DNA from 2 places in the Xylanibacillus composti genome. Region 1 is predicted to be linked to the other one. Evidence: predicted binding sites of a transcription regulator. Region 1 holds the regulator's gene; the other holds the start of a gene.
The links. The regulator CtsR, encoded in region 1, represses protease genes until heat stress. The targets are predictions, from matches to a motif close to ATGGTCAATAAAGGTCAAACA.
Positions count from the first base shown of each region.

Region 2: a site for CtsR is predicted at 6,300-6,320, ahead of clpP (ATP-dependent Clp endopeptidase proteolytic subunit ClpP). Genes of this name have one in related genera too.

Region 1 is NZ_BOVK01000045.1:21,642-37,145, reverse strand. It holds rRNA gene rrf (5S ribosomal RNA) at 1-53, shown strand, start outside; gene XYCOK13_RS15710 (CidA/LrgA family protein) at 336-695, shown strand; gene XYCOK13_RS15705 (LrgB family protein) at 685-1,380, shown strand; gene XYCOK13_RS15700 (CtsR family transcriptional regulator) at 1,523-2,005, shown strand; gene mcsA (protein-arginine kinase activator protein McsA) at 2,076-2,594, shown strand; gene mcsB (protein-arginine kinase McsB) at 2,663-3,730, shown strand; gene clpC (ATP-dependent protease ATP-binding subunit ClpC) at 3,875-6,319, shown strand; gene radA (DNA repair protein RadA) at 6,471-7,892, shown strand; gene disA (DNA integrity scanning diadenylate cyclase DisA) at 7,901-8,977, shown strand; gene pssA (CDP-diacylglycerol--serine O-phosphatidyltransferase) at 9,049-9,801, shown strand; gene XYCOK13_RS15665 (nucleoside triphosphate pyrophosphohydrolase family protein) at 10,313-10,708, opposite strand; gene XYCOK13_RS15660 (PIN/TRAM domain-containing protein) at 10,871-11,932, shown strand; gene ispD (2-C-methyl-D-erythritol 4-phosphate cytidylyltransferase) at 12,090-12,851, shown strand; gene ispF (2-C-methyl-D-erythritol 2,4-cyclodiphosphate synthase) at 12,848-13,330, shown strand; gene gltX (glutamate--tRNA ligase) at 13,370-14,833, shown strand; gene cysE (serine O-acetyltransferase) at 15,283-15,504, shown strand, end outside.
Region 2 is NZ_BOVK01000022.1:49,120-64,623, forward strand. It holds gene XYCOK13_RS08980 (glycoside hydrolase family 18 protein) at 1-658, opposite strand, end outside; gene XYCOK13_RS08985 (spore germination protein) at 879-1,319, shown strand; gene XYCOK13_RS08990 (spore germination protein) at 1,325-1,534, shown strand; gene XYCOK13_RS08995 (Ger(x)C family spore germination C-terminal domain-containing protein) at 1,628-1,873, shown strand; gene XYCOK13_RS09000 (SIMPL domain-containing protein) at 1,972-2,736, shown strand; gene XYCOK13_RS09005 (stalk domain-containing protein) at 2,812-4,596, shown strand; gene clpP (ATP-dependent Clp endopeptidase proteolytic subunit ClpP) at 5,634-6,254, opposite strand; tRNA gene XYCOK13_RS09015 (tRNA-Arg) at 6,394-6,465, opposite strand; gene XYCOK13_RS09020 (sugar-binding transcriptional regulator) at 6,685-7,710, shown strand; gene gap (type I glyceraldehyde-3-phosphate dehydrogenase) at 7,783-8,787, shown strand; gene XYCOK13_RS09030 (phosphoglycerate kinase) at 8,898-10,079, shown strand; gene tpiA (triose-phosphate isomerase) at 10,099-10,851, shown strand; gene gpmI (2,3-bisphosphoglycerate-independent phosphoglycerate mutase) at 10,853-12,385, shown strand; gene eno (phosphopyruvate hydratase) at 12,417-13,703, shown strand; gene XYCOK13_RS09050 (sugar phosphate isomerase/epimerase family protein) at 14,038-14,802, shown strand; gene secG (preprotein translocase subunit SecG) at 15,017-15,253, shown strand.

The sequences.
Region 1 (15,504 bases):
GCGCCGATGGTACTTGGACCGAAGGGTCCTGGGAGAGTAGGACGCTGCCAGGCAACCACGAAGCGCGACTGTTTCTCGAATGAGAGGCGGTCGCGCTTTTTTTTTTGTGGTACGCACGTTTTTGTGTTATTCCTTGTATGGATCGCTGTTCATGAGATCAGACCGAACTGTCGAGATTCCCAAATGCCATCGAATATGCAGGCTTACGAGCAGGAAGTGCCCCGAGAAGCGGAAAGCGTGTATAATGGCAAGCAAACATACTCTTTCCCATTCGTTGAGGGTATGGTACAACAGAAGGACAAGCTAGTGCAGACAGAACAATGGGGGATACAAAGATGGCAGGCTTTGCGTGGTTGTTGGCATTTTGGTGTGCGGGGGAGGGAATTGTCCGGTTGTTCGATTTGCCTCTGCCCGGCAATGTGTTGGGGCTGCTCGGAATGTTGGCGGCACTGCATCTCAAGTGGTTGAAGCTGGAGTGGGTGGAGGGAGCTGCGCAATTTTTGCTTTCTCATATGATGTTGTTTTTTGCGCCGATTGTTGTTGGAACGATGGTGTTTTACCCCTTTCTGATGAAGGAATGGCTGCCAATTAGTCTCATGCTTATATTGGGGACGCTTGCTGCTATTGCTGCAGCAGGTGCAGCTGCGGAACGATTCAGCCAAGACAAGAAAGGAGAAGAGCAGCATGGGCAATGAACCATTCAGCCAATTGCCGATTTTCGGTATGGCGTTGACGATCATCATGTATGCACTCTCCTTGTGGGCAAATCGGAAATTTCCCCGAGTTCATCCGTTGTTGCTCTGTTCAGCAGGCATCATTCTGCTGTTGATTATGTTTCAAGTTCCCTACGAGCATTATGCTGTCGGCGGCGAATGGATTAAGTTCCTGCTTGGACCGGCAACGGTGGCATTGGCGGTGCCGCTCTACAAGCATTGGAAGCTGATCCGTGCGAACAGCTTGCCTATTGTTATCGCGGTGCTTGCCGGATCTTTGACGGGAGTTGGGGCGACCGTTTTGCTGCTGCGGGGACTGGGCGGATCGGAAGCAGTGATCTTGTCCGCGCTGCCGCGCATCGCAACTACGCCGATCTCTGTTGCTATTTCAACCCGACAAGGCGGAATTGCTGAATTGACGGCGGTTTTCACAGTTTTGACGGGCCTGCTGGGGAGCATGGTCAGCACGACCTTTCTCCAGCGATTGGGGATTCGCTCGGATATGGCTATCGGATTGGCGACGGGCACTGCGGCGCATGGCATCGGCACGGCTAAGGTACTTAAGGATTCGGAATTGCAGGGCGCCTACAGCAGCCTGGCAATGGGACTTACGGGAATTTGGTTGTCATTGATATCCCCTGTCCTATATGCGTTATTGGTTTCTTAACGCAGATTTATGTCCATAATAATGGAGAGAGTACTTGGCAAATGAATCAATTATGAGTATAATGAAATTAAGGTCAAAGAAAGTCAAAGTCAATTGACTATTGAAACTTAGACCATGGTTTAATGGCTGGAGGGGGCTTTTGATGCGAAACACTTCTGATATTATTGAACAATATTTGAAGCAAATTCTGCAGCAGAGTCCAGGGCAAAGCATTGAAATTCAGCGCAATGAACTGGCGGATCGTTTTCAATGTGTGCCTTCCCAAATCAATTACGTCATCAGCACTCGGTTTACTTTGGAAAAAGGATACTTGGTCGAAAGCAAGCGCGGCGGCGGCGGTTATATACGCATCCAGCGTTTGCAGCTCCCCAGGCAGGGAGAGCTGCTGGCCCATATCCGGGAATCGATCGGGAGCCAGATCGACCAGGCCAGTGCGGAAGGTTTGATTTACCAGATGACAGAAGCAAGGCTGATTAATGCTCGTGAGGCGGCTCTGTTGAAAGCTGCCGTATCTCGGGAAGCGATTGCCGTGAAGCTGCCGCTTCGCGATGAGATAAGAGCACGCATGCTGAAGTTTATGCTGATTGCACTGCTCGGGACATCGGCTGCCAGCAAGGATTCTTAGCGGAAGCACACAGGTAACCAACGCCCGCTAACTGAATGTCTAACCTATGCTTGAAGGAGGGGATGGACGGATGCTCTGTCAGGAATGCGGCAAAAGACAGGCGACGCTTCACTTCACCAAAATTGTCAATGGGGAGAAAACAGAATTTCATATTTGCGAGTCATGCGCCAGGGACAAGGGAGAGCTTATACCGGGAACACCAAACGGGTTCTCCATTCATAACTTGTTGTCAGGATTGCTGGAGTTCGAACCGACCGCAGGCAACCCGCTCAACCCGAAACCGCAGTCCGTGCGCTGCGAAACGTGCGGATTGACGTACGCGCAGTTTAGCAAGATTGGCCGCTTCGGGTGCAGTGACTGCTACAAATATTTCAATGAGCGGCTGGACCCGATGTTCAGAAGAATTCATGGCAATACCGTCCACAGCGGTAAAATTCCCAAGCGATCCGGCGGCATGATTAAGGATAAGCGGAAAATAGAGGAATTGAAGCGTGAACTGCACCGTCGCATTGAAGAGGAGAATTTCGAAGAAGCCGCATCGCTCCGAGACAAAATTCGGGAACTGGAGCGCAAAATAGCAGCGGAATAGTCCCGATCCCCTGTTGGGCTGCGGGACGACTGCGACTTATATAGAAGAGGCGAGGAGGGAACTCAGCAATGTCGCTTCGCAAATTTATGGAAGAAGCGTTGAGTGAATGGATGAAAGGACGCGGACCAGAGTCGGACATTGTCATCAGCAGCCGGATTCGGCTGGCCCGCAATATTCGCAACCATCCTTTTCCTATGCTTGCAACAAATGATCAGTCTCAGGTAGTGTTAAATAAAGCGATGCAGGTGCTGGAGGACGGCAGCCTGCAGAGCATCAGCCGTTTCGAGGCGCTTAAGCTTAGCGAGATGAGTGAGCTCGAGAAAAAAGTGCTAGTGGAAAAACATCTAATCAGCCCGAACTTGGCCAATGAATCACGCAACGGGGCTGTCTTGTTAAGCGAGAACGAAGCGGTAAGCATTATGATTAATGAGGAGGACCACCTGCGAATACAATGCCTGTATCCAGGTTTTCAGATTAAAGAAGCTTGGGAACTGGCAAATCGAATTGACGATGTGTTCGAAAGCAGACTGAACTATGCATTCGATGAACAGCGAGGCTTCATGACTAGCTGTCCGACCAATGTGGGAACAGGGATACGCGCTTCAGTCATGCTTCATCTCCCCGCATTGGTGCTGACGCAGCAAATCAACCGCATACTCTCCGCCATTACCCAGGTAGGTCTTGCCGTTCGTGGCATTTATGGCGAAGGCAGCGAGGCGGTCGGCAACCTGTTTCAGATATCCAACCAGATTACGCTGGGACAGTCGGAGGAGGAAATCATCGACAATTTGTACAAGGTCGTCAAGCAAATTATCGAACATGAGCGGGCAGCTCGTGAACGACTGATGCAGGAATCCAAAACGCGGATAGCCGATCGGGTATACCGTTCCTTCGGAATTTTATCCTATGCGACAGTTATAGATTCCAAGGAAGCGGCCCAACGCTTGAGCGATGTGCGTCTTGGCATTGACCTCGGATTGATCCGCGAGACATCCGCCAATATTCTCAACGAGTTAATGGTGATGACGCAGCCCGGATTTCTTCAGCAATATGCCGGCGCCAAGCTGACACCTGATGAGCGAGACATCCGGAGGGCGGAGATGATTCGTCAGCGTATCTCTCCCAGGGAAGCATAGGTTCGTGAATCCGGCCCACTGAAGGACCTTGGTCCGGCGCATCTGCCGGATACTATCCCGCCGCATCTGGCGCGGTCCGTCGTAATTGGTGTACACTGGTAAGACCTATACAGGATCAAAATATTTTAATGGAGGTGTATTCCCATGATGTTCGGAAGATTTACGGAAAGAGCGCAGAAAGTCCTGGCATTGGCCCAGGAAGAAGCAGTCCGTTTAGGTCATAACAATATTGGAACCGAGCATATATTGCTCGGCTTGATCAAGGAAGGCGAGGGCATTGCTGCGAAAGCGCTGATCGCCCTGGGACTTGGCCTCGAGAAAATACAAGATGAAGTGGAGACCTTAATCGGCCGGGGACAGGAACAGCCGACCAATATCGCCTATACACCGCGTGCCAAAAAAGTGATTGAACTGTCGATGGACGAAGCGCGTAAGCTCGGACATACTTACGTAGGCACGGAGCATATATTGCTTGGCTTAATTCGTGAAGGCGAAGGTGTGGCGGCACGCGTCCTGAACAATTTGGACGTCAGTCTTAACAAAGCGCGCCAGCAAGTGCTGCAATTGCTCGGCAGCAATGAAACGATGTCTTCGCATCACGGTACGCAGACAAATGCGAGCACGCCAACCTTGGACAGCCTGGCGCGTGATTTGACGGCTTACGCCAAGGAAGGAAATCTCGATCCCGTCATCGGCCGATCCAAGGAAATCGAGCGCGTTATTCAGGTGCTCAGCCGCAGAACGAAGAACAACCCCGTACTGATCGGTGAGCCGGGTGTCGGCAAGACGGCAATTGCTGAAGGGCTGGCTCAGAAGATCGTCAACAATGAGATTCCGGAAACGTTGCGCGACAAGCGAGTCATGACGCTCGATATGGGCTCCGTTGTGGCAGGAACGAAATATCGCGGGGAATTTGAAGACCGTCTGAAAAAAATCATGGACGAAATCCGTCAAGCGGGGAACATCATCCTTTTCATCGACGAGCTTCATACTTTGATCGGCGCCGGAGGCGCGGAAGGGGCGATCGACGCTTCGAACATTCTGAAGCCTTCCCTGGCTCGCGGCGAGCTGCAATGCATTGGCGCCACAACCTTGGATGAATATCGCAAGTACATCGAGAAGGATGCGGCATTGGAGCGCAGATTCCAGCCGATCACGGTAGATCAGCCGTCCACCGATGAAGCAGTCCAGATCCTGTACGGCCTTCGCGATCGCTATGAAGCACATCATCGCGTGAAAATTACCGATGAGGCAGTAGAGCAGGCTGTCAAGCTGTCCGATCGGTACATTACGGATCGGTTCCTGCCGGATAAAGCCATTGACCTGATCGATGAAGCTTGTTCCAAGGTTCGCCTGAACTCTTACACCGTTCCGCCGAATCTGAAGCAGCTGGAAAGCCGGTTGGAGGACATCCGCAAGGAGAAAGACGCTGCGGTGCAAAGTCAGGAGTTCGAGAAAGCCGCTTCTCTGCGGGATACGGAGCAGAAGCTGCGCGAAGAGCTGGAAATGACCAAAAATGAGTGGAAGGAAAAGCAGGGACGCACCGATTCCGAAGTGACGCCGGAGGATATCGCGCAAGTGGTTGCCAGCTGGACGGGTATTCCGGTGAGCAAGCTGGCTGAAGAAGAAACCGAGCGTCTGCTGAAGATGGAAGGCATTCTGCATGACCGCGTCATTGGTCAGGATGAGGCAGTGAAGGCGGTTAGCCGGGCGATCCGCCGGGCAAGAGCCGGCTTGAAGGATCCGAAGCGGCCAATGGGCTCCTTCATCTTCCTTGGCCCGACAGGCGTCGGCAAGACAGAATTGGCCCGCGCATTGGCGGAATCGCTGTTCGGCGATGAAAACAGTGTAATCCGCATTGATATGTCCGAATATATGGAGAAGCATTCAACCTCCCGCCTAGTCGGCGCTCCTCCGGGATATGTCGGTTATGAGGAAGGCGGTCAATTGACAGAGAAGGTGCGCCGCAAGCCATACTCGGTTGTCCTGCTGGATGAGATCGAAAAGGCGCATCCGGAAGTATTCAACATCCTGCTCCAGGTGCTGGAGGATGGGCGCCTGACGGACTCCAAGGGCCGCGTAGTCGATTTCCGCAATACATTGATCATTATGACATCCAATGTAGGCGCGGAAGCGATCAAGCGCAATTCCACAATGGGCTTCACCGCCGGAGATGACGCAGGCCGCGACTACAGCAACATGAAGTCCAAAGTGATGGATGAGCTGAAGAAAAACTTCCGTCCGGAGTTCCTGAACCGGATTGACGAGACAATCGTCTTCCATTCGCTTGAGGAGAAGCATATTGCGGAGATCGTGACACTTATGTCCGAGGAGCTTCGCAAGCGCTTGAAGGAGCAGGAGGTCGACTTCACATTGACCGACAGCGCCAAGGCATTCCTTGCCAAAGAGGGCTACGATCCAGCTTATGGCGCGCGTCCGCTTCGCAGAGCGATTCAGAAGCATATTGAGGACCGTCTGTCCGAAGAATTGCTGAGAGGCAATATTTCCAAGGGAGACACTCTCCTTATTGACGAACGTGACAATGAACTCGTCGTAGAGAAAGAGAAGGTCAAAACCAAGTCGAAATAAGCTTAGGATAGAGAAGCTGTCCGGGTCATGCAGATCCCGGACAGCTTCTTCGCGTTCAGCTCAGACTTCCGAGGGTTTTCACCCGTAGAACAAAATGGTAAACTGAAAGAAGCAGTGTCAAACACATGTTACGGAAGCTAGAGGAGACCCCATGGCTAAAGATAAATCGAAATTTATATGCCAGGAATGCGGATATGAATCGCCGAAATGGATGGGCAAATGCCCCGGCTGCTCCAGCTGGAATACGATGGCGGAGGAACGGGAAGCCCGCCAGCCCAAAACGGCCGGGGTACGGGGCGGATTTGTCTCCGGCAGGGAGAAGGCAGCATCGATCACCCAGATTGACAGCACCCGCGAGCCGCGTGTGCTTAGCGAGATGGCTGAGCTGAACCGTGTACTGGGCGGCGGAATTGTGCCGGGTTCGCTCATTTTGGTTGGCGGCGATCCTGGAATAGGCAAATCCACGCTGCTGCTTCAGCTCTCACACTCCTTGGCTGCCAAAGGGCAAAAGGTCCTTTACATTTCGGGGGAGGAATCAGCCAGACAGACGAAATTGCGCGCCGATCGGCTTGGCGTGCTGAGCGATTTGCTGTATGTGCTCTGCGAAACGAATATGGATTTTATCCGCGACGCGGTGGACGAAGTAGCGCCGCAGTTCCTGATTATTGATTCGATTCAAACCGTATATCAGCCAGACTTGGCATCCGCGCCCGGAAGCGTTTCGCAGGTTCGGGAATGTACCGGGGAATTTATGCGAATTGCCAAGGGCAAAGGCATCGCAACCTTTCTCGTTGGCCACGTGACCAAGGAAGGAACGATTGCCGGACCCCGAATGCTGGAACATATGGTGGATGCGGTGCTGTACTTTGAAGGCGACCGCCACCAGGCTTACCGGATTTTGCGGGCGGTGAAGAACCGTTTTGGGTCAACGAATGAAATGGGCATCTTCGAAATGCGCGAAATCGGCTTGGAGGAGGTCGCCAATCCGTCGGAGGTCTTCCTGTCGGAAAGACCGATTGGCGCTGCAGGCTCCACGGTTGTTGCCAGCATGGAAGGCACCAGACCGGTGCTGGTCGAGCTGCAAGCGCTTGTGTCGCCGACGAATTTTCCTTCGCCTAGAAGGATGGCAACAGGCATAGACTATAACCGATTGTCTCTGATTATGGCAGTATTGGAGAAACGAATAGGCTTGTTCCTGCAAACGCAGGACGCTTACGTCAATGTCGCGGGGGGCGTGAAGCTGGATGAGCCGGCTGTTGATCTGGCTGTTGCGGTCAGCGTGGCTTCGAGCTTCAAGGATCAGCCGGCAAATCCATACGATGTGATCTTCGGGGAGATCGGCTTGACCGGCGAAGTGCGCGGCGTTGCCCGAGCCGAGCAGCGCATCGCTGAGGCGAAGAAGCTGGGTTTTCATCGTGTCATTATGCCGGAGCGCAGCATGAAGGGTTGGAAAGCTCCTGCAGGTATAGAGATAATAGGGGTACGCACAGTAGCCGAAGCATTGGAAGCAGCGCTCGGCGACAGCGGTTCCCCAGCTGCGCATGTTGCGGCAGCCAGAGATAAACGGGGGTGATGGGATTGGTGAAAGAAGAAGATAATCAAGAGCTGATGAATCAATTGCTGAAGCTGGTTGCGCCGGGGACGGATTTCCGCGAAGGATTGGAAAATGTGCTGCGTGCCAAGACGGGCGGTTTGCTCGTTGTTGGCTACAGTCCAGAGGTGATGGAAATTGTTGACGGCGGCTTTTCGATCAATTGCGATTTTTCGCCGAACTATTTGTACGAGCTGGCCAAGATGGATGGAGCGATCATTTTGAGCGAGGATCTCAAACGCATCTTGTATGCCAATACTCAGCTCATCCCCGACTCTTCCATCCCTTCGATTGAGACGGGCATTCGGCACCGGACAGCGGAACGCGTTGCCAAGCAGACGGGGAAGCTTGTCGTATCGATTTCGCAAAGGCGGAATGTCATTACCTTGTATCAGGGGAATTTGCGCTATGCGCTGAAGGATATCGGTGTTATCCTGACGAAGGCGAATCAAGCCATCCAAACATTGGAGAAGTACAAAGCGGTGCTCGATCAAGCCTTTACGAACTTGAGCGCAACGGAATTTGAAGAGCTGGTTACCCTTCAAGAAGTGGCGGCAGTCATCCAGCGCGTGGAGATGGTGCTGCGCATCCGGACCGAGATCAAAAAATATATTAATGAATTAGGCACCGAAGGCCGATTAATAAGTATGCAGCTCGAAGAGCTTGTAGCGCGTATCGACGAGGAGGCTGTCCTGCTCCTGCGCGATTACGGCAGGGAGACGTCTGACGACAAGATACGCGAGATGCGTCAAAGCCTGAAACGGCTCAGCAATGAAGAAATCCTGGATTACCATAACATTATTCGTTCACTGGGCTATGCCAATACGAATACGATATTAGAAGAGCCCATTTCCCCCAGAGGCTACCGGATGCTTCACAAGATTCCGCGACTGCCTTCTGTGATCGTGCACAACATTGTGGAAAGGTTCGAATATTTGCCCCATGTGACGATGGCGACAATAGAGGAGCTGGATGAAGTTGACGGTATCGGTGAAGTCCGCGCCCGGGCCATCAAGGAAGGCCTAAAGCGCATCCAGGAGCAGGTCTTTGTTGACAGACATATCTAATTTGCATACAATCATACAATGGTTGATAAGTCGTCGGTTTTGGGGCATAGTAAACGCAGAGGTGGAACGTCATGATTGCAAAATCGCTACCTAATTTATTTACGATCGCCAACTTGTTTTTGGGCATCCTCTCGATTATCTTTGTGTTCAATGGCCTGCCCGATTATGCCGCTATTCTGGTAATTGTAGCAATGCTCACTGATGGTTTGGATGGACGGGTTGCGCGTGCGTTGAATGTACAGAGCGATTTCGGCAAGGAATTGGATTCTTTGTCTGACGTCATCTCCTTCGGAGTGGCTCCGGCCTTTATCGTGTATTCAGTTGCCTTCCAGGATCTGAATGAAGCGGCTGCCTGGATCGTGACGGCGCTCTTCCCGATTTGCGGGGCTTTGCGTCTGGCAAGATTCAACGTGGTGGCCAGTACGCCGGGATACTTCGTCGGATTGCCTATACCGGCTGCGGGCGGAGTGCTTTGCACGCTGGCATTGTTCCATGCGTCTCTTTCGCCCTACATCCTAATTGCGAGCACCGTGCTGCTGTCCTTGCTGATGGTCAGCAATATTAAGTACCCAAGCTTTAAGAAGGTAGCGATCCCCCGCTCCATGCTTTGGATTGCGCCTTTGCTGGTCATCCTTGCAGTTGGTCTGGCGATTCTATATCCGGGTCAACTGTCCAAGCTTATTTTCATTCCTCTGGTGCTATATGCCTTATATGGTCTAAAAAAAAACGTTAACGTTATCGTCCGTCGTCTGGCCCGCAGGCATCGCAGGCAGATCGAAGCTGCGCAATACCAGGAGGAGCAGCCGGCGCAAAGCGAAGGATAAGCAAAGAAGTTGTCCCAAAAGTCTTGAAAAAGACTCGGGCCAGCTTTTTCTTTGTTAGAGGACAAACAGGTAGAGCGGAAGCAATTCCTGCATGAGCAGTTGTGGCCGCAAATGCTTGTGGTTGCCAGAGCACGCCGATAAAGGAAATTCATGTCCTTATCTCAACACAAAATCGGCAAATGGACGATGTAACGGGTGTATATGGTCTTAATATGTGGGGAATATGCATGGCAAAAGTGATAGTGACCCGATAAGTCCGGTTTTTCCCGTTAACGATTTGGCAAATGGGGATGCGTGCAAGTTAAGACCCTTGATTCCCTCTATTTAAAAAGCCCTTTCAAGCATGCGCTTTCTTGTCATACAATCCGCTAGTTGGCCGTTACAGCCACTCCTCCCGATTTAGCTGCCGCGCTCCACGATAGGATGAATCCCATCCCCCTCATAAAAAAAACTGCCTGCGCCCAGAGCGCAAGCAGCCCGATTCTGCGGTTCCTGCCAAGGAGGTCATTCATCAAGAAAGATTGAACAATCCCAGCGTGGAACACTTCTTCATTTCGCGATCAATAACATCTTCCAGCTTAATATTCAGCAAATTGCACAACGAGGACATGTAAAATAGATTTTTTCCGAATTCCGCGCTCACTGCATCAAGGCACGTATCGCACAGCTGGCCCGACATATGTGTCTCCAAGGTATTCTTGGCTTCTTCGAGCGTCATTTCCGGCGCGAACTGTTGTTTCTTGCCGTTTACCTCAACGCAGCCGCATTCTGTAATGGCCTTGACGATAGAGCGATGGACGGAAGCATTCGATTGATCGTATTTGGACAAGACGTCCAAGAGACTGCGGTGACGGAGCAATAATTCGGACACTTGTTTTTGAAAATCGCTTAACTGAATCGTGCTCATCTTCTCACCTCACCGGGTTGGGGTTCCGTTAAATTACAAAACCTGATGTGTTCATTATAGCGGAAGCCCAAACTGATTTCAAAACTTTCCTGCAGCAAGATTATCTTCCGGCCAATTGGTCATACTGTTAAGGAAAAGATTGCAAGGAGGTGGATGTGCCCCATGTGGAAACGCATATATCATGGAAGTTGCTTGGCAATCGGCGCTTATGGCGGTTGGCAATTGTCCCGCATGCAGCCGGAATGGACAGAACGCTTGGCTGGCGGAGCCTATTGGCTGGCCGGAGTTGGTGCCGTGCTCTTATTGATTATTGGTATCTGGGGCGGACAAGCTCTGTTGTCGCTATGGAACCGCATGGAGATCAAGCTGGAGAATGTGCCGGGCTCGGAGCTGTTAGCCCTGTCGATCGGGGCGCTCATCGGGCTGGTGCCCGGTGCTTTGGTTATGCAGCTGTTGATGCCTCTTCCGATCATGGGTTCCGTCTTGTCCGCTTTGGTGCTTTCCGGATGCTGCGCAGTAGGTGCGCGCATTGGCTATAGCCGTCGGGAGGAATGGGCGGCGCTCATGGCAGGGCTGAGGATCAATAAGGGAAAGGACGGCGAGTACAAGGGGATCCCGGAGCATAAAATTTTGGATACAAGTGTCATTATTGATGGACGCATCGCAGATATTTGCAAGACGGGATTCGTAGAAGGCACGCTGGTCATTCCTGAATTTGTGCTGGAGGAGCTTCAGCATATCGCCGATTCATCCGATCTGCTCAAGCGCAATCGCGGCAGGCGGGGACTGGACATCCTCAACAAAATCCAAAAAGAGCTAGATGTGCGGGTTCTCATCTATGAAGGGGACTTTGAGGAAATTTCCGAGGTGGACAGCAAGCTGGTCAAGCTGGCCAAGGTGCTTCAGGGCAAGGTCGTCACGAATGATTACAATCTGAATAAAGTATGTGAGCTGCAAGGTGTAGCCGTGCTTAACATCAACGATCTGGCCAATGCGGTGAAGCCTGTCGTGCTGCCCGGGGAGGAAATTGTCGTCAGCGTCATCAAGGACGGCAAGGAACATGGGCAAGGGGTGGCCTATCTGGATGACGGCACGATGATCGTTGTCGAGAACGGCCGCGAATATATCGGAAGCACGATAGAGGTGCTCGTTACAAGCGTGCTTCAGACCTCAGCCGGCAGAATGATTTTTGCCAAGCCGAAGCTGATTGAAAGGGCGCTGTAACTCTTACGCAATCAAAGCATGAGGAAGTCCGGGCTGGAAAGCACCGGGCTTCTTTGGCGTGCCCGGGCAAGGAGGCCGGGCTTTTGCTTTGGCACGCTTATGCTATAATAGCGGAAGATGATTCGTACATAAGGCAAAGGAAGGAAAGCAGGCGAACATGGAAACAGCGGGGGCAATCATTGTAGCGGCTGGCCGCGGCAAGCGAATGGGAACTACGGAGAGCAAGCAGTTTTTACCGCTGGCTGGAAAGCCGGTGCTGGTGTATGCGCTGGAGGCATTCGAACGAACAGGGCGGTTTGAGCGGATTGTGGTGGTAACCGGCGAGGAAGACAGAGAGCGCGTATGCAAGTTGGCAGCGGGCTGCCGCTTGAAGACACCCATTATCGTGGTGGCCGGCGGCAAGGAGCGCCAGCATTCGGTCTATGCCGGGCTGCAGGCGGTGGATAGTGATTGGGTGCTGGTGCACGATGCAGCGCGACCGTTCATCGAGCCTGCGCAAATCGAACGCTGCTTGTCCGCTGCGCAGGAGAGGCAGGCGGCGGCAGTACTCGCTGTTCGGGTGAAGGATACGATCAAAGTCGCTGACGAAGCGGGGGTTATTACGCATACGCCGAATCGCGATACGCTGTGGGCGGTACAAACACCGCAGGCGTTCCGCACCGTCGAGCTGCGTGAGGCTCATGAGCATGCGGCACGTGAAGGATTTGTCGGCACGGACGATGCGATGCTGATGGAGCGTGCGGGCAAGCAGGTCCACATTGTGGAAGGCAGCTATTCGAATATCAAGCTGACTACGCCTGATGACTGGCATTGGGCTGAGGAGCATATCAGGCGTTACGCTGAGCGCGACTCGGAAATTCGTGTCGAAGAAAATGGCGCGGCGGAAACTGCCCGGCAAAGAAAGGAGACAGACGGATGATTCGGATCGGACAAGGGTTTGATGTCCATCAATTGACGGAGGGCCGCGCTTGCATCATCGGCGGCGTCGCCATTCCCCACGAGAAAGGCTTGCTCGGCCATTCAGATGCAGACGTGCTGCTGCATGCGATTACCGATGCGGTGCTCGGCGCGCTCGCGCTTGGGGATATCGGCAAGCATTTCCCTGACACGGACAAGGCCTATAAAGACGCTGACAGCTTAAAGCTGCTGAAACAGGTATGGGTGTTGGCTAAGGAGCGGGGCTATCGGCTCGGCAATGTGGATGCGACCATCATTGCGCAGCAGCCGAAAATGGGACCCCATATTCCGCAGATGCGCGAGATCATAGCAGATGCGCTGGAGGCGGAAATAGATTGCGTCAACGTGAAGGCAACGACCACCGAATGGCTCGGGTTTGTCGGCCGAGAGGAAGGAATAGCGGCCCAGGCCGTTGTCTGTCTGCAAAAAAATATGCTATGATGTGCCCATAATTTGATGGAGAAGGAAGGTAGACGTGTAATGGCAGAAGCAGCAGGCGCGGTGCGTGTACGATATGCGCCCAGCCCGACCGGTCACTTGCATATCGGCAATGCCCGGACGGCTTTGTTCAACTATTTGTTTGCGCGCAGCAAGGGCGGCGCATTCATTATTCGCATAGAGGATACCGATACGAAACGCAATGTAGAAGGCGGCGAGCAAAACCAGCTCCGGTTCCTGAAGTGGCTAGGTATGGATTGGGACGAGAGCGTAGACATCGGCGGGGAGTATGGTCCTTATCGCCAGACAGAGAGGCTGGCGCTGTACGAGAAGTATTGGCGGCAGCTGCTCGAAGAAGGAAAGGCTTATAAATGCTACTGTACGGAAGAGGAGTTGGAACGCGAGCGCGAAGAGCAAATGGCGAGGGGAGAAAACCCGATGTACTCCGGCAAATGCCGTTCGCTGACCCCGGAGCAGGAGCAAGCCTATGTGGAAGAAGGGCGCGTGCCGAGCGTACGGTTCCAAGTGCCGAAAGGACGCGTTTACACGTTTCAAGATATGGTCAAAGGCGAGGTTTCCTTTGAAGCGGAAACCAGCGGCGACTTCGTCATCGTGAAGAAGGACGGTATTCCCACTTACAATTTCGCTGTTGTCGTGGACGATCGCTTGATGGAGATTTCCCATGTGCTCAGAGGGGACGACCATATTTCCAACACGCCTCGACAGATGATGATTTATGAAGCGCTCGGCTGGACGCCTCCGACGTTCGGCCATATGACGTTGATCGTCAACGAACAGAAGAAGAAGCTCAGCAAGCGGGACGAGTCGATCATTCAATTTATCGAGCAGTATCATGATCTGGGCTACTTGCCGGAGGCGCTGTTCAACTTTATCGCGCTGCTTGGCTGGTCCCCGGAAGGCGAGGAGGAAATCTTCGACCGCGAGCAATTCGTAGCCATCTTCGATGAAAACCGCCTTTCCAAAAGTCCGGCTGTATTCGATACGAACAAACTGGCTTGGATGAACAACTATTATATGAAAAAGGCGGAGCTGTCACGTGTCGTAGAGCTTGCGCTGCCGCATCTGCAGAAAGCAGGTCGGCTTCCCGAGGCGTTGAGCGAGGAACAGCGGGCTTGGGTAGAAGAGCTGGTTGCGCTGCAGCAGGAGAAAATGGTCGCGGCATCGGATATTGTGCCGCTGTCGGACTTGTTCTTCAACGATGAGCTTGAGCTGGAGGAAGAAGCGAAGGCTGTGCTCGCCGAGGAGCAGGTGCCGGCTGTGCTGAAGCGCTTCGGGGAAGTGCTGGAGGAATTGGAGTGCTTTACAGTCGAAGCAATACAGGCTTCCATCAAGCAAGTGCAGAAGGATACAGGCTGCAAGGGCAAGCAGTTGTTTATGCCGATCCGCGCAGCGCTGACCGGACAAACCCATGGACCGGACTTGAACCGCTCGCTGTACTTGCTGGGCAAGGAGAAGCTGATCAAGCGTCTGGCGGCATGGCGGTAAAGCGCGGCGGCAGGCGTTCGTTCATGCTGCGCCGCTAGAGCAGAACTGCATTGCCATCTGTACGGAATTGGGCTATGATAAAACTAGAAAAGGCGCGGAACAGGAAAGTAGGGCTGCGAACGGGGATGCCAGAGAGGGCGGACGGATGAGATGCCGGCTGGAAGCCGCCTATCCCCGAACAGGCCGAAGTGCACCTGGGAGCCGCATGGCCGAAGCCGCTTGCATTCGTGTATGCTTGAGCCCGTAGGTTATGCCGGTTGGCCCCGTTACAGGCCGCAGGAGATGAATCGTCAGCTGCCGCATCGGCAGTTCCAGATTCAAGCAGAGTGGAACCGCGTATCAACGCCTCTGCAGCTTAGGCTGCCGGGGCGTTTTTTAACAATAGAGAAGAATAGATAAAAGAAGCGGAGCTGGAAGAGGAGAAGGAGGGAGAAGCCGTGTTGCAAGGCATGCGTGAAGACATCCGCACCGTATTCGAGAACGATCCGGCGGCGCGGAGCATTCCGGAGGTGTTATTTACGTATTCGGGCTTGCATGCACTATGGGCCCATCGTGTAGCGCATTGGTTCTATCGCAAGCGGAGGTTCGGGATTGCGAGACTGGTGTCGCAAATCAGTCGATTCTTTACCGGGATCGAGATACACCCGGGGGCGCGCATCGGCAGACGGTTC
Region 2 (15,504 bases), on a different contig from region 1:
GCAAAAATTCGAGGTCAAAGTGAATATCGCGAAATCCGTAACGCGCGGCCGCGTCCAGAATATTGTCCAGCAGCCGGGTCTGGACCGCTTCGTCGTTCAGGATAATGCGGCCCAGCTCATCGCTGAACTGCTCGTTTTCCAGGTTGGTGACGACCATCATTAACGTCACGCCATGCTGCTCGGCAACTGCCGGCAAGGACTCCAGCGGCGGGGGATCGAGCGTGCCATCCCGCTGTATCTGGAAGCTGAACGGAGCCAGATAAGTGAGATATGGCGCGGCTTCTTGTGCAGCCTGAAGCAGCTCCGGAGAAACACTTTCACCCCGCGGCTCGATATATGCGTTCGCTTCTGTTGGAACCTTCGGCTGAGGGGGGATATACAGACGCACCCCCACCTGCAGCGGCATATTCAGGTTCAGTTGGTTCACGCTCGCCAGGCGCTGCACTGACAGCCCGAAACGCGCGGCGATTGTGTACAGGCTATCCCCTGGCTGCACCCAATAATATTGGCCGTTAATCGGTATGACCAATGCTTGGCCAACTACTAGCTGGCCAGCATTGGGCAATGCGTTGGCGCGCACGATCTCCTCGACCGTTGTTCCGTATGCCTGCGCAATGCCCCACAATGACTGTCCTGGTTGAATCACATGAATTTGCATGAGCTTGTGCCCTCCGATCCAGAAACTCCCTATCGCTCATATATATTCGCGCAGGTTGGCATTCATACGCCCTTTCCAGCAAAGCCCTTTGTCCACTTCCGGGATGGGTCCATGCTGGAGATCAGTTTGCGTGTGATTCGGCAGGCGACAAATGTTTTCGTTTAAAGACTCGGGTTTTCGCACACGATAGAAAGGACTTCCAGTGTCGGAGGAAAGTGTCATGAAGCGAGAGCAATCAGGCCAGAAAGAGCCAGCGGTTTGGCGGGTATTGCAGGAGCAGTTCGGCGGCATGGCCGATTACCGGAGCCAATCCGTGAAGCAGGACAACAGCGAGCTTATGCTTGCCTATCTGGAGTCTATTGTGGACAGCAAGCTCATTCCGGAGCGACTCGTCAAGCCGTATTACGAAAACAAGGCAATCTATGCCCAGTACTTGGCGGCGCTTGGCCGACCGCTGCAGGATCGGGACGTTCAACAGGCGGCGCAAGCGATGCTCAGCGGGCAAGTGATTTGCTGTCTGGACGGCCAGGTGTTCGCCTGCGAGCTGCGGAAGAAGGAGGCTTCTCCTGTCGGGGAAGCCAAGGTAGAAAAGACGGTTCTGGGGCCAAAGGATACGTTAACCGAGAGCCTGGATTCGAACCTGATTTCATCATCCCGTTAAATGAAATGAGTTCCGCTATTCGGGTGGTGAAGTATGGGTTGATCCTGATGGCCACTTTTTTGTTTGGGCTGTTGGGCGTCATGATCGGGTTTATCGGCTTGCTTTACTATATGTGCAACCTTCGCTCCTACGGACAGCCGTACTTGAAGCTGTTCACCAAGGAGAAGCCGCTGCCTGAAGGGAAGCAGGAGCGCTCGAGATCATCATTGTTCTGAACTTTCCTATCATTATGTTCATTATGTTCAAGGGTGTCACGAACACATATTTGTCCTGGGACGCCATTCGCGAGGCTGTGACGCATGTAGGCCATATGCCCGGCCTGCTGTCTCTGGCGGCGGCTTCAGGATCGGATCAACCGCACGTTCAGCGAGCAGCTGGAGCGCATTCTGAAGGAAGCGCAGCAGCAGGGTATGGATCCTGTAGGGTTCGGCTTGCGTTACCGGGCCATGCATGCGGACGAACAGGAGTGGGAGGACTGGAAGGCCGCTTATCCCGATGCAGGCATTCGTGCGGACGTGCAGGTCACGCTGGAGGGAAGCGGGCTGATTGACTAGGCGATTTTATGGGGCGGATTTCGTGCAACTTTTGCTAGTAGTGGGCGTCTAATTGTGTAATTCAATTATTTCACTAGACAGGAGAGTGAGCAGGAAAAATGACAGCATGGAGGAAAGCTGGGCTTGCTGTTGCTGTAGCGGCTTGTTTGCTGGCGGCTTCCCCTTTCATGCAAGGGGGCGAATGGTTGAAATCACGACCGGCAGCAGCTGCAGATGGAGGAGTCGGGACAGAGCGTACGATTACCGTCACTGGCCAAGGCTCCATGGAGATTGCGCCGGATATCGCGTATGTGCAGCTAGGTATCCAAACCCGCGCCGCGACCGCGCAGGCCGCGCAATCGGAGAATGCCGAAGCCTTCCAGGAGCTTGAGAAGGTTCTGTTCGAAACGTACAAGCTTGATCCCAAAGATGTGCAGACTACGGGTTTCCACGTCAATCCGGAATTCGACTATTCAGACAAGCAGGGGCCTAAAGTGACCGGTTATGCGGTGACGCACGCGATTCAAGTATCTTATCGGGATCTGGAAACGATTGGTCCGCTGCTCGACGCGGCTTCCCGGGCCGGGGTCAACCAGATTAACGGCATACGCTTCGGCACAGAGAAATCCGAACAATATGAAATCGACGTGCTGGCTAAGGCGATGGCGAATGCGCGTGCGAAGGCCGAGGCAATCGCCAAGACCGAGAATCGCACCGTTCAGCAGGTGCTTCACGTTTCGCAAGGGCAAGTGAGCATGCCTGACAACGGGCTGTTCCCTGCGCGGAAGATGGTGGAGCTGACGACGGAGCAAGCGGTGTCTACCCCGATTTCAGCTGGTCAGCTTACGATCAGCACGACTGTTACGGTACAATATTCGTTTTAAGCTTTCGTGTGTCTGACGAGAATAAATAGGGAGAATAAAACAAAGCACTATACGCGAAAAAAGGGGATAGCATGAATGAGCTGGAGTTGGAAGAGGAATATAGCGGCTGTACTGGCAGCCGTTCTGATGATGAGTGCGCTTGGCATATTGCCGGCCGCGGCAGCAGGATCGCCTAATAATAGCGTGGGGGGCACTACGGTACAGGTTGCCCTATATCTGGACAGCAAGCAGGCGTTGTTGAATGGAGAGCCGGTTGATCTGGCATATCCTGCTACCTCGATTGATGGCCGGACTTTCCTGCCCGCCAAGTTTCTGGGCGATTCCTTCGGGTTTCCGGTCATCTGGCATGAAGCTACGCAAACAATTGAGATGCAGCTTCCCGGCGGAAGTACGGTTTTGCTGGATCAGAAGGCCGGGACTGCTTACTTGAACGGCGCGTTTCTGCCATGGGATTCGGTGGCCGCAATCAAGGAAGGCACGCTGCTGGTGCAGATGTCCTGGATTTGTGATTTGATCGGTGCTCAGTACAGCTATGACAGCAATATCCGCAAGATAGAAGTGACCTTTCTGCGTTTGCCGGGTTCCATCTACAATACGCAAACTGGCAATTCCCTGCCTACTGCCAAGTTCGCGTTCACCAAGCCCAGCTACCGATTGGGAGAGCCTGTCGAAACCGTGGATCTCAGCTATGATGCTGACGGCGACGGACTCGTCAAGTATGAATGGTCAGGCAAGCAGGCCGCCTATTTCCGGCCCGGTGAATATGAAGTTACCCTGCGGGTGACCGATTCCCAAGGGAATGTGAGTCCCCCTTACACCCGCAAGCTGAAAATAGACGATATTCCTTACTTAACGGAGGAAGAATATCCATTCTATTACGGAAAAATCGGTTCGATCGTTCCGATGAGCGGAGCGCTCCGCAGTTATGTGAGTCGGATGCCTCGTGTTGACGGGGAGACTCTCCCGGTAGAAGATCGCAAGCTGCTGGTCAGCGACAGCCCGGAGACGATTACGGAGGAAGGCGTCCTGTATCGCGACACGATCCAGGGCAAAGCGCGCATTTATGCGCATCACCTGAACGGTACGGATGAGCCGATCACGGTCGCTGTCATGCTGACTAATCCCGGCCGTGATCCGGTTACGCTGAGAGCGACGAACAAAGGCGAGGTATATCCGAACCTGTATGCGCATTTGATTGGCTATCAGGCTGCGGTTGATTTCCTGTTGCGAGACCCGTTCAACAAGACGGTGACTGTCCCTCCTGGGGAGACTCGGTTATTTATGCAAATGCCGACGATGTATCCTTATCAGGGTATCAATATGATTTATGATGTCGAGACGGATGGTCGGCTTCAGGTGAGTGTCGTGGCCTCTCATCGCTCAGACGGCTTGAATGAAGTTGTGCAGCGAGGACGAGAACTGCCTTACAACGGACATGTGCGCGGCACCTTCGTGCAATCGGATGTCATCAAACGGGTTAACGCGGCGACCATGCGGGAGCCTCACCATATGCTGATTGCCGATGGCACGACCGATCCTTACGTGCAGGGCTATGATGTGTTCCGGGGCGAGTCGGTCACGAACAAAGGCAACTATGGCGTCACTTACAAGGTGCACATCGACAACCCGGGCGAAATGGCGCTGGGCATCGTGGCAAGAGGCGGCTTGTTCAAGGGCGTCTTCAAGATTAACGGCAAAATGGTGCTTGCGCCGCAAAGCGGCACGCTGACCGCCTATGACGGTGTGCTTCTGCTGCACCGCACAACTGGCGAGGAACGCTCGCTTGAAGTGGAATTTATCCCGCCGGCGGGGTCTGCTTTCCCGATCAGTCTCGTTATGTACCCGCTGCGGAAGGAGTAAAGACAGGGCATTATATTCCCTGTTCTCCTTATGTCAAAAAAATCCGGTATCCTTGCTGATCGAATGTGTCAGCAGGGAGCCGGGTTTCGCATTATAAGGTCAACCAGGTTCTGGTTGGCCTTATTTTTATGGGCGTATTACGATGGAGATAGCCGGGAGAACGTGGCGGCTTTAGAGGCAATGACCCCGTCAAAAAAAACGGTTCTCCCACTATTGACCATGTTTTTTTATTCGGAGTATGGGCGGCGGGGCTGGTGGGTGTCGGTGGGAGCTGGCGCTAGATTCCTTGAAGTCAGGTTTCATGGGGGGTGGTGCACGGATAACGGGAATTACTGTTCTTATGGCGCCGTATAACTCATTTTGGCCGATGATTAGCGGAATTTTTTGGTCGTATCCGCATGGGGATTTGTTTCATTCGGGTATGCGAACGGGGATAGGTCCAAATTTTGGTCTTCATTCATACGATCCATCCGATCCTGCTGTTTGAAGACCAATTTATTCCGCTATTTCGACACTTGGTTCTACTTGCGGCAGTTTGCAGGAAAGGCGGGGAGAAGCAACCTTTCAACGTAGAGTAGATGTGCAGGCGGAGGGTGCGAGCGGAGTGTCGATATCAGGCGGTGCAGACGGAGGGTCAGAAGGGATGTGGAGTCGGTGTGTGGTGCTCGGGCAAAATGGCATGAGGAGGAGGCAATTGATAGAGGGGGACAGCGGAAGATATAAGGGGACGGCGGCGACGGTTCGAGATGCTCAGGCGAATGTGGTGGGGCAAAGCATCAATAGGAGGAGGTGCAGACGGACGGCATGAAGGGATTGGGCGACGGTGTGTGGTGTTAAGGCGATGTGGTGGGCAACGGCGAGCGGCAAGTAAGAAAGCGGTGAAAGCAGTCAGGCCTTCCAAAGCAAAAAGGCCGCCCCTGGCCCATATCGCGGCTTCCGGGAGAATCGTTCGATTCTCTCCGTTCAATCCGCCAGACATGAGGTGCCGATGGGCAGCCTTATCGCGCAGTCTTAGCGTGCTCAGCAGACGTGCCGGCTTACGCTTCGCTTGTTTTCGTGATGACCTTGTCGATCAGTCCATAATCGGCTGCTTCGGCAGCGCTCATGAAGTAATCGCGATCCGTGTCCTTCTCGATGCGCTCCAGCGGCTGGCCGGTACGTTCAGACAGGATCTGATTCAGCTTGTCGCGCATCTTCAGGATGCGCTTCGCGCGGATCTCGATGTCCGAAGCCTGGCCCTCTGCGCCGCCGAGCGGCTGGTGGATCATAACCTCGCTGTTCGGCAGGGCAAAGCGCTTGCCCTTGGCGCCGGCTGCGAGCAGGAAGGCCCCCATGGAAGCGGCCATGCCCACACAAATCGTGGAGACGTCCGGCTTAATGAACTGCATCGTGTCAAAAATCGCCATACCGGCCGTGATCGATCCGCCGGGGCTGTTGATGTACAAGTGAATGTCTTTCTCGGGATCATCCGCAGTCAGAAACAGCATTTGCGCAATAATCGCATTGGCCACCTGATCGTTGACAGGTGTGCCGAGCAGAATGATCCGATCCTTGAGCAACCGGGAGTAAATGTCATAGGAACGCTCTCCGCGGTTGGTTTGTTCGACGACATAAGGCACAAAACTCATGAGGCTTTCCTCCTTTACCTGTTCCTGTATATTCAAAAGCCTTTACGTATTTTATTATACCTGATTTCAATACCAAAGGTCAAGAAAGGTCAAACTAGAATCAAAAAAAATGCAGTCGTTCTACCGGACTACCAGTGCACCTTCATTGTGGCGGCAACATGTAGAGAAACGCGCTCGCGAGGGATCGAACCTCGATCTCAGGCTCCGGAGGCCTGCGTCATATCCATTGGACCACGAGCGCATACTAGTTCGTAGAGGAGACAGCGAAACTAATTATAGGCGATCTCGGGGAAAAAAGCAAGGGGCATTCTGTCGCTTGCAATTTGGCAATAAATCCAATAGAATAAAGATTGTCGAGGGTGGGACGAAAAATGTTGGTCTGGGACATATAATGTCCAGCAGTGACGCGAGCTCCCCGATAAATCTCATGGCGCCATGTTCGGATTGGGGTGGGAGAAATTTGAGCAGTTTGCTGGAATTGCAGAAGCAGCTTCTTCCCGAGCTGATGGACGTCATGAAGAAGCGGTATACGATTCTCCATCATATCAAGCTTAGCGGCAGCATAGGAAGAAGGACATTAGCCCAGTCCGTACATATGACGGAGCGGGTGCTGCGCAGCGAGGTCGATATCCTCAAGCAGCAGGGGCTGCTCGATACGAACAGCACCGGCATGCATATTACAGCAGCGGGCGAGGAGCTGCTAGAGGGACTGGAGCCGTATATTCGCCAGCTGTTCGGCCTGACTGATCTGGCTGAGCGGATTCGCTGTCATTTCGGATTGAAGCAAGTGATCATAGTCCCTGGAGACTCGGACGAGTCGATCTTGGCGAAGAAGGAGCTGGGACGAGCGGGTGCTGCGGCGCTGCGCGAGGTTGTCCAGCCGCAGGATGTGATTGCGGTAGCAGGCGGTTCGACGATGGCGGAAATCGCTGAATGCTTAACGGCTTCGTCGGCGTTTCGCGGCACGTGGTTTTTGCCGGCGCGCGGCGGGCTTGGCGAGAATGTCGAGCTGCAGGCGAATTCCATTGCCTCAACGATGGCGAAGCGAACCGGCGGCCAATACCGGCTGCTGCATGTGCCTGACCATCTGAGCGAGGACGCGTACCAATCTTTGATACAGGAGCCGAATATCCGCGAGCTGATTGCGATAATCCGCAAGGCCCGCATCGTGGTGCACGGCATCGGAGACGCTATGGTGATGGCGACGCGGCGCAATGTGGATTCCGCCATGAAGGAAAGCCTGGCCCGGGAAGGGGCGCTGGCCGAAGCATTCGGCTATTACTTCGATCATAAAGGGCATGTAGTCCACAACATTCCAACCGTCGGTCTCCGATTGGAGGACATCTACAAGACGGAGCTGGTCATCGGCGTGGCCGGCGGCAAGAGCAAGGGCGAAGCGATAGCGGCTGTCTTGCGATTCGGCCATGAGGATATACTGGTTACGGACGAGGCCGCAGCAGAGCAAATTCTGCATTACTTATCTTAATGTTTTCATAACGGAGCTTATGCACCGTTTTGAGATAAACGCAAACATAATTTTTTTAAGGAGGACATTAACATGGTTAAAATTGGCATTAATGGATTTGGACGTATCGGACGCAACGTGTTCCGTGCTGCTCTGAACAATCCGGAAGTAGAAGTGGTGGCGGTTAACGATCTGACAGACGTGAAGATGCTTGCTCACTTGCTCAAATACGACACGACTCACGGCAGACTTGACGCAACGGTAGAAGTTGCAGAAGGCGGTCTGCAGGTAAATGGCAAGCTGGTGAAAGTATTCGCCGAGCGCGATCCTGGAAACCTGCCTTGGGGTGAGGCTGGCGCTGAGATCGTAGTAGAATCCACAGGTATCTTTACTGCGAAGGAAAAGGCGGAAGCGCATCTGAAAGGCGGCGCGAAGAAGGTTATTATCTCCGCTCCGGCAACGAACGAAGATATCACGATCGTTATGGGTGTAAACGAAGACAAGTACGATCCGGCAAGCCATACGGTCATCTCCAACGCGTCTTGTACAACGAACTGCTTGGCGCCATTCGCGAAAGTATTGAATGACAAGTTCGGCATCGTAAAGGGCATGATGACTACAGTTCACTCTTACACGAATGACCAGTCCGTTCTGGACGTGCCTCATAAGGACGCTCGCCGCGCGCGTGCTGCTGCAGAGAACATCATTCCTTCCACAACAGGCGCAGCGAAAGCTGTTTCTCTCGTGTTGCCTGAACTGAAGGGCAAGCTGAACGGTATGGCTATGCGTGTTCCTACACCGAACGTATCCGTAACGGACCTCGTTGTAGAACTGAGCCAGAACGTAACTGTAGATCAAGTCAATGCTGCGCTGAAAGAAGCTTCCGAAGGCGCGCTGAAGGGCATCATGAACTATTCCGAGGAGCCGCTTGTTTCGAGCGACTACAATGGCGATCCGGCTTCCTCCACGATTGACGCCCTGTCCACAATGGTTGTAGGCGACAACATGGTGAAGGTTGTTTCCTGGTACGACAATGAGTGGGGTTACTCCAACCGCGTTGTGGATCTCGCTTCCTACATCGCAAGCAAAGGTCTGTAAGACTGAAAAAAATCAATAAGGGAACCAAGAGGAGAAGCAATTCTCCTCTTTCCCTGATTATAGGGAACCCGCGAGATCACAAGTGTGAAAGAATGAAGGAGGATACCGTCATGAACAAGAAAAGCGTCCGTGATGTAGAAGTACAAGGGAAACGAGTTTTCGTGCGCGTGGATTTCAACGTGCCGCAGCAGGACGGAAAAATTACCGACGATACGCGGATTCGCGAAACCTTGCCGACGATTCAATATTTGATCGAGCGCGGCGCCAAGGTGATTCTCGCAAGCCATATGGGACGCCCGAACGGCGAAGTGGTGGAGGAGCTGCGTCTGACGCAAGCGGCCGCACGCTTGTCCGAGCTGCTCGGCAAGCCGGTGCAAAAGGCTGATGAAGCCATTGGCGAGAATGTGAAGCAATTGGTAACTCAGCTGAATGAAGGCGACGTGCTCTTGCTGGAGAATGTTCGCTTCTATCCAGGCGAAGAGAAGAACGATCCGGAATTGGCGAAGGCGTTCGCTGAGCTGGCAGACCTGTATGTGAACGATGCATTCGGAGCCGCTCACCGCGCGCATGCGTCTACAGAAGGAATCGCCCATCACTTGCTGGCGGTATCGGGTCTCTTGATGGAGAAGGAGCTCGAAGTGCTGGGCAAGGCGCTGTCTAACCCGGACCGTCCGTTTACAGCCATCGTAGGCGGTGCGAAGGTCAAGGACAAGATTGGCGTTATCGAGAACCTGCTGAACATTGCAGACAATATTATTATCGGCGGCGGCCTCTCCTACACCTTCTTCAAGGCGCAAGGATACGAGATCGGCAAATCGCTGGTAGATAACGAGAAGCTGGATCTGGCGCTGAGCTTTATTCAGAAAGCGAAAGAGAAGGGTGTCAACTTCATGCTTCCGCAAGATATCGTCGTGACAGACGATTTCAGTGTGGATGCCAACACCAAAGTCGTCGATGTGACTGCCATTCCGTCGGATTGGGAAGGCGTGGACATCGGTCCGAAGACGCGGGAAATCTATGCGAAGACGATTCACGAGTCGAAGCTGGTCGTTTGGAACGGTCCGATGGGCGTGTTCGAGATGGCGCCATTCTCTAACGGCACGCGTGCTGTAGCGGAAGCTTGCGCGACGACACCGGCATATACGGTAATCGGCGGCGGCGATTCCGCAGCGGCAGTCGAAAAGTTCGAGATGGGCGACAAGATGGATCATATCTCCACGGGCGGCGGCGCATCGCTGGAGTTCATGGAAGGCAAAGCGCTGCCGGGCGTAGTCGCATTGAACGACAAGTAAGAGAGGAGTGGGCAGGAACGTGAGAACACCGATTATTGCAGGAAATTGGAAAATGTTCAAGACAGCCGCCGAAGCGACAGCTTTCGTCGAGGCTGTCAAGGGCAAGGCAGAGGTCGGCGGCGTGGAAAGCGTCATCTGTGCGCCGTTCACTGCGCTCCCGGCGCTGGTGGAAGCTGTCAAGGGCACGACGATCCGGGTAGGCGCGCAGAACTTCCACTGGGAAGAAAGCGGCGCCTTCACGGGGGAAATCAGCGGCGTGATGCTGCAGGATCTCGGCGTCAAATATGTCATCATCGGCCATTCCGAACGCCGCGCTTACTTCGCGGAAACGGATGAGACGGTGAACAAGAAGACGAAGGCGGCGTTCCAGTACGATTTGATTCCGATCGTCTGCGTTGGCGAGAAGCTGGAAGAGCGCGAAGCCGGACGGACGAAGGAAGTGTGCAAGGTGCAGACGGACGCGGCGTTGGAAGGCCTTACGGCTGAGCAGGCGGCGAAGGTTGTTATCGCTTATGAGCCGATCTGGGCGATTGGCACAGGCAAGTCCAGCACGGCTGAGGATGCGAATGAGGTGATCGGCTACATACGCGAGCAAGTCGCTGCCAAGTTCGGCGACAGCACCGCGCAGGCGGTCCGCATCCAATATGGCGGCAGCGTGAAGCCGGCAAATGTGAAGGAATTCATGAGCCAATCCGATATCGACGGGGCGTTGGTAGGCGGAGCGAGCCTCGAGCCGAATTCCTACATTCAGCTTGTTGAGGGGGCGCGCTAAGATGAGCGTACCAAAACCGGTAGCTTTAATCATCCTGGACGGCTTCGGCTTGCGTGAAGACGATACGTGCAACGCAGTAGCGCAGGCCAACAAGCCGAACTTCGACCGTTATTGGACGCAATACCCGCATACGCAGCTGACGGCGTGCGGCGAGGCAGTCGGCCTGCCGGAAGGTCAGATGGGCAACTCTGAGGTCGGCCATCTGAACATCGGCGCGGGCCGCATCGTGTATCAGGATTTGACCCGCATTCACAAGTCGATTCGCGAAGGGGACTTCTACGAGAACGAAACCTTGCGGAAGGCGGTGCGCCACGCCAAGGAGAACGGCACGAAGCTGCATCTTTATGGATTGCTCTCAGACGGCGGCGTGCACAGCCATATTGACCATCTGTTCGCCTTGCTTGATCTGGCGAAGCGCGAAGGACTGAAGGATGTGTACGTGCATGCGTTCCTGGACGGCCGCGACGTGGCGCCTGACAGCGCAAAGCATTACATGGAGCGGCTGCAGGCGTATATCAAGGACAGCGGCGTAGGCAAGGTGGCGACCGTACAAGGCCGCTATTACGCGATGGACCGCGACAAGCGCTGGGATCGTGTCGAGAAGTCGTACCGCGCGATGGTCTACGGAGACGGTCCGACTCACCGCGATCCGGTGCAGGCCATTGTTGAGAACTACGAGCAGTCCGTCTATGACGAGTTCGTCCTGCCGACCGTGATGGTGGATGAAGACGGCAAGCCCGTCGGACTGGTGGAGTCGAATGATGCGGTCATCTTCTTCAACTTCCGACCTGACCGCGCGATCCAGCTGTCGCAGGTGTTCACGAACGACGACTTCCGTTCGTTCGAGCGGGGCGAGAACCCGCCGAAGGGCCTGTATTTCGTCTGTATGACCCTGTTCAGCGAGACTGTTGGCGGTTATGTCGCCTACTCGCCGAAAAACCTCGACAACACGTTCGGTGAGGTGCTTGTGCAGCACGGCAAGAAGCAGCTGCGCATTGCAGAAACCGAGAAGTACCCGCACGTCACCTTCTTCTTCAGCGGCGGCCGCGACAAGGAGCTTCCGGGCGAGACGCGGGTGCTGATTAATTCGCCTAAGGTGGCGACGTACGACCTGAAGCCGGAGATGAGCGCGTATGAGGTGGCAGAGGCCGCGGTGAAGGAAATCGAAGCCGACAAGCATGACGCCATTATTCTCAATTTCGCCAATCCGGATATGGTAGGCCATTCCGGCAAGATGGAGCCGACGATCAAGGCGATCGAAGCGACGGATGAATGTCTGGGCAAGGTAGTCGATGCTGTGCTGGCGAAGGGCGGAGTGGCCATGATCATTGCCGATCACGGCAATGCCGACATCATGTGCGATGAGAATGGCGGCCCGCATACGGCACATACGACGAACCCGGTCCCTTGCATCGTGACGAAGGAAGGCGTAAGCTTGCGGGAGGGCGGCATTCTGGCGGATGTGGCGCCAACGCTGCTCAAGCTGTTGGAGCTGCCGCAGCCAGAGGAAATGACCGGTCAATCATTAATTTGATTAAAGGATAAAAAAAGGAGAGACGTGAACGATGACGATTATTGCGGACATTTACGCTCGCGAGGTGCTTGATTCCCGCGGCAACCCGACTGTAGAAGTAGAAGTATATTTGGAATCCGGCGCTGTAGGCCGCGCCATCGTGCCTTCCGGCGCTTCGACTGGCGCTTATGAAGCGGTGGAGCTGCGCGACGGCGACAAGTCCCGCTATCTTGGCAAGGGCGTACTGAAAGCCGTTGAAAATGTGAACGAAATCATTGCACCTGAGCTGATCGGTCTCGACGCGCTTGACCAAGTGGCAATCGACCAGAAGATGATCGAGCTTGACGGTACAGAGAACAAGGGCAAGCTGGGCGCCAACGCAATTCTTGCCGTATCCATGGCAAATGCGCGTGCGGCTGCAGAAGCGCTGGGCGTTACCCTTTATTCTTATCTGGGCGGCTTCAATGCGAAGACACTGCCTGTGCCAATGATGAACATCGTTAATGGCGGCGAGCACGCCGACAACAACGTGGATGTTCAGGAATTCATGGTTCTGCCTGTAGGCGCGGCTTCCTTCCGTGAAGCGCTGCGTACCGGCGCAGAAATCTTCCACAACCTGAAGGCAGTGCTGAAAGAAAAAGGCCTGAACACAGCTGTAGGCGACGAGGGCGGCTTCGCGCCGAACCTGGCTTCCAACGAGGAAGCGATTCAGGTCATTATCTCCGCAATTGAGCGCGCTGGCTACAAGCCTGGCGAGGATGTATTCCTTGGCATGGACATCGCCTCCACAGAGTTCTTCAAGGATGGCAAGTACCATCTGGAAGGCGAAGGCAAGTCCTTTACCTCCGCTGAATTCGTAGATCTGCTTGCATCTTGGGTAGACAAATACCCGATCATTACAATCGAGGACGGCTGTGCCGAGGACGATTGGGAAGGCTGGAAGCTCTTGACCGACAAGCTGGGCAGCAAAGTACAGCTCGTCGGCGACGATCTGTTCGTGACGAATACGAAGCGCCTGTCTACTGGCATTGAGAAGGGCATTGGCAATTCTATCTTGGTCAAAGTGAACCAAATCGGTACGCTGACTGAGACGTTCGACGCAATCGAAATGGCGAAGCGCGCAGGCTATACAGCGGTTATCTCTCACCGTTCCGGCGAGAGCGAAGACTCCACGATTGCCGATATTGCAGTGGCGACGAACGCCGGTCAAATCAAAACCGGTGCGCCTAGCCGCACAGACCGTGTCGCTAAATACAACCAGCTGCTTCGCATTGAAGACCAGCTTGGCAGCGTCGCACAATACGCAGGCCAAAGCGCGTTCTACAATCTGAAGAAGTAAGCTTGCGGGTTGGGCCATAGCAGATTCTCCCACTCGTTCGCCATCTGGCATAGAAACGAATAAGCAGGGCAAAATTGAGCAAGGATTCCGCACAATCGTGAATAGGAATCTTGCTCTTTTTTTGGCATAATGGGTCTGTACATGCTAATTTGCAAAATGTCGGGCCCCGCGAAAGTAATAGGAGCAAATATCGGAGCTTCACATCACTTTCGCGGGTAGAATGTCAGGCTCTGCGAAAGTAATAGGAAGCATCTTCGGAGTTTCATTCACTTTCGCGGGCATATCATCATCAGAACAGCCTGCAGGGACGAGGCGAAAGGAGAGGCAAAAGCGTATGGCAAAGATTCCAGTTGGATTGCAGATGTATACATTGCGGGATGAGACCGCGAAGGATTTCACGGGCACCTTGAAGAAGGTGGCCGAGATGGGGTATAAGGTGGTCGAGTTCGCCGGATATGGCGATCTGCCGGCGAAGGAATTGAAGAGTGTGATGGACGGACTTGGCATCTCTTCCCCTTCGAGCCATGTAGCCATGACGATCTTGGAAAATGAGGACAGCCTGCAGAAGCAAATCGAGTATTCGCTTGAGATTGGGCAGAAATACGTCATTTGCCCGTGGCTGGAAACGGAGCGCTTCACCAATCAAGAGAAATTCATCGAGATGGTAGAAACGTTCCGCAAGGTCGGCGAGGAGCTGAAGAAGCACGGCCTGCAGCTGGCCTATCACAACCACGACTTTGAATTTGAGAAGGTGGACGGCGACTATGCGCTCGATCGGCTGTATGCATCGCTCGACCCGTCGCTGATGGTGGCGGAGCTGGACCTGTACTGGGTGGCGAAGGCCGGACTTGATCCGAAAGCGTATCTGCAGCAGTACAAGGGCCGCTGTCCGATCATTCACGTGAAGGACATGACCAAGGATGAGCGCAAGTTCTTCGCTGAGGTCGGTCAGGGCTCGATTGACTATCCGTCGATCTTCAGCGTAGCCGAAGAGGTCGGCATTGAGTATTATCTCGTCGAGCAGGACCGCTGCGAGCGTCCGCCGTTCGAGAGCATTCAGATGAGCATGGATTACTTAAAGTCAATTGGTATTGCGTAAGAAGCAAGGTCAAGGCGGGAAGCAAAACGCAGGTATCGCATGCATGGCAATGGTTATGCGGCGGGCGGGTTGCTTTCCGTCTTTTTAATTGGGTCTGGCGCTTTTGTAAGCGCTGACGCATTGGCATGGTTGTCAATTCAGGCCGGGTATGCTATGATAAGTGTACTGTGTTTTGACCGAACACGCAAGCAACGGGTAGCAGGAGGTGTAAGTGATGCACTTGGCTTTTAAGGTTTTGTTGATTATTTTCTCGCTTGGTATGATTCTCGTCGTACTGCTGCAGAAGGGCAAGAGCGCTGGACTTTCCGGTGCCATTACGGGTGGTGCTGAGCATTTGTTCGGGCGCCAGAAGGCTCGCGGATTGGACTTGCTGCTGTCCAGAGTCACCATTGCGGTAGCAGTTGGATTTTTCTTGCTCTCGCTTCTCGTCTCTTACGAGGTATTCAGATAATAAACATAACGCGAATCACAGCAGGGAATGCTATTCCTGCTGTTTTTTTATGCTCATTTGCGGTGGTTGACAGCATGCTCAATCGTCCGTCGCCATGGTAGCGCTGGATGGAGGATTGCGAAGTGCAGGTGGCGGGTCGTTCAAGTGCATTCATTCATGCTGTCGCGCCGGTGGAATGAGAGCTGATCGCGTATCGCAGCGGACATTGTTGACCGTTAGAGGACGAAAAGAGGCAATTTCCAAATGTGACG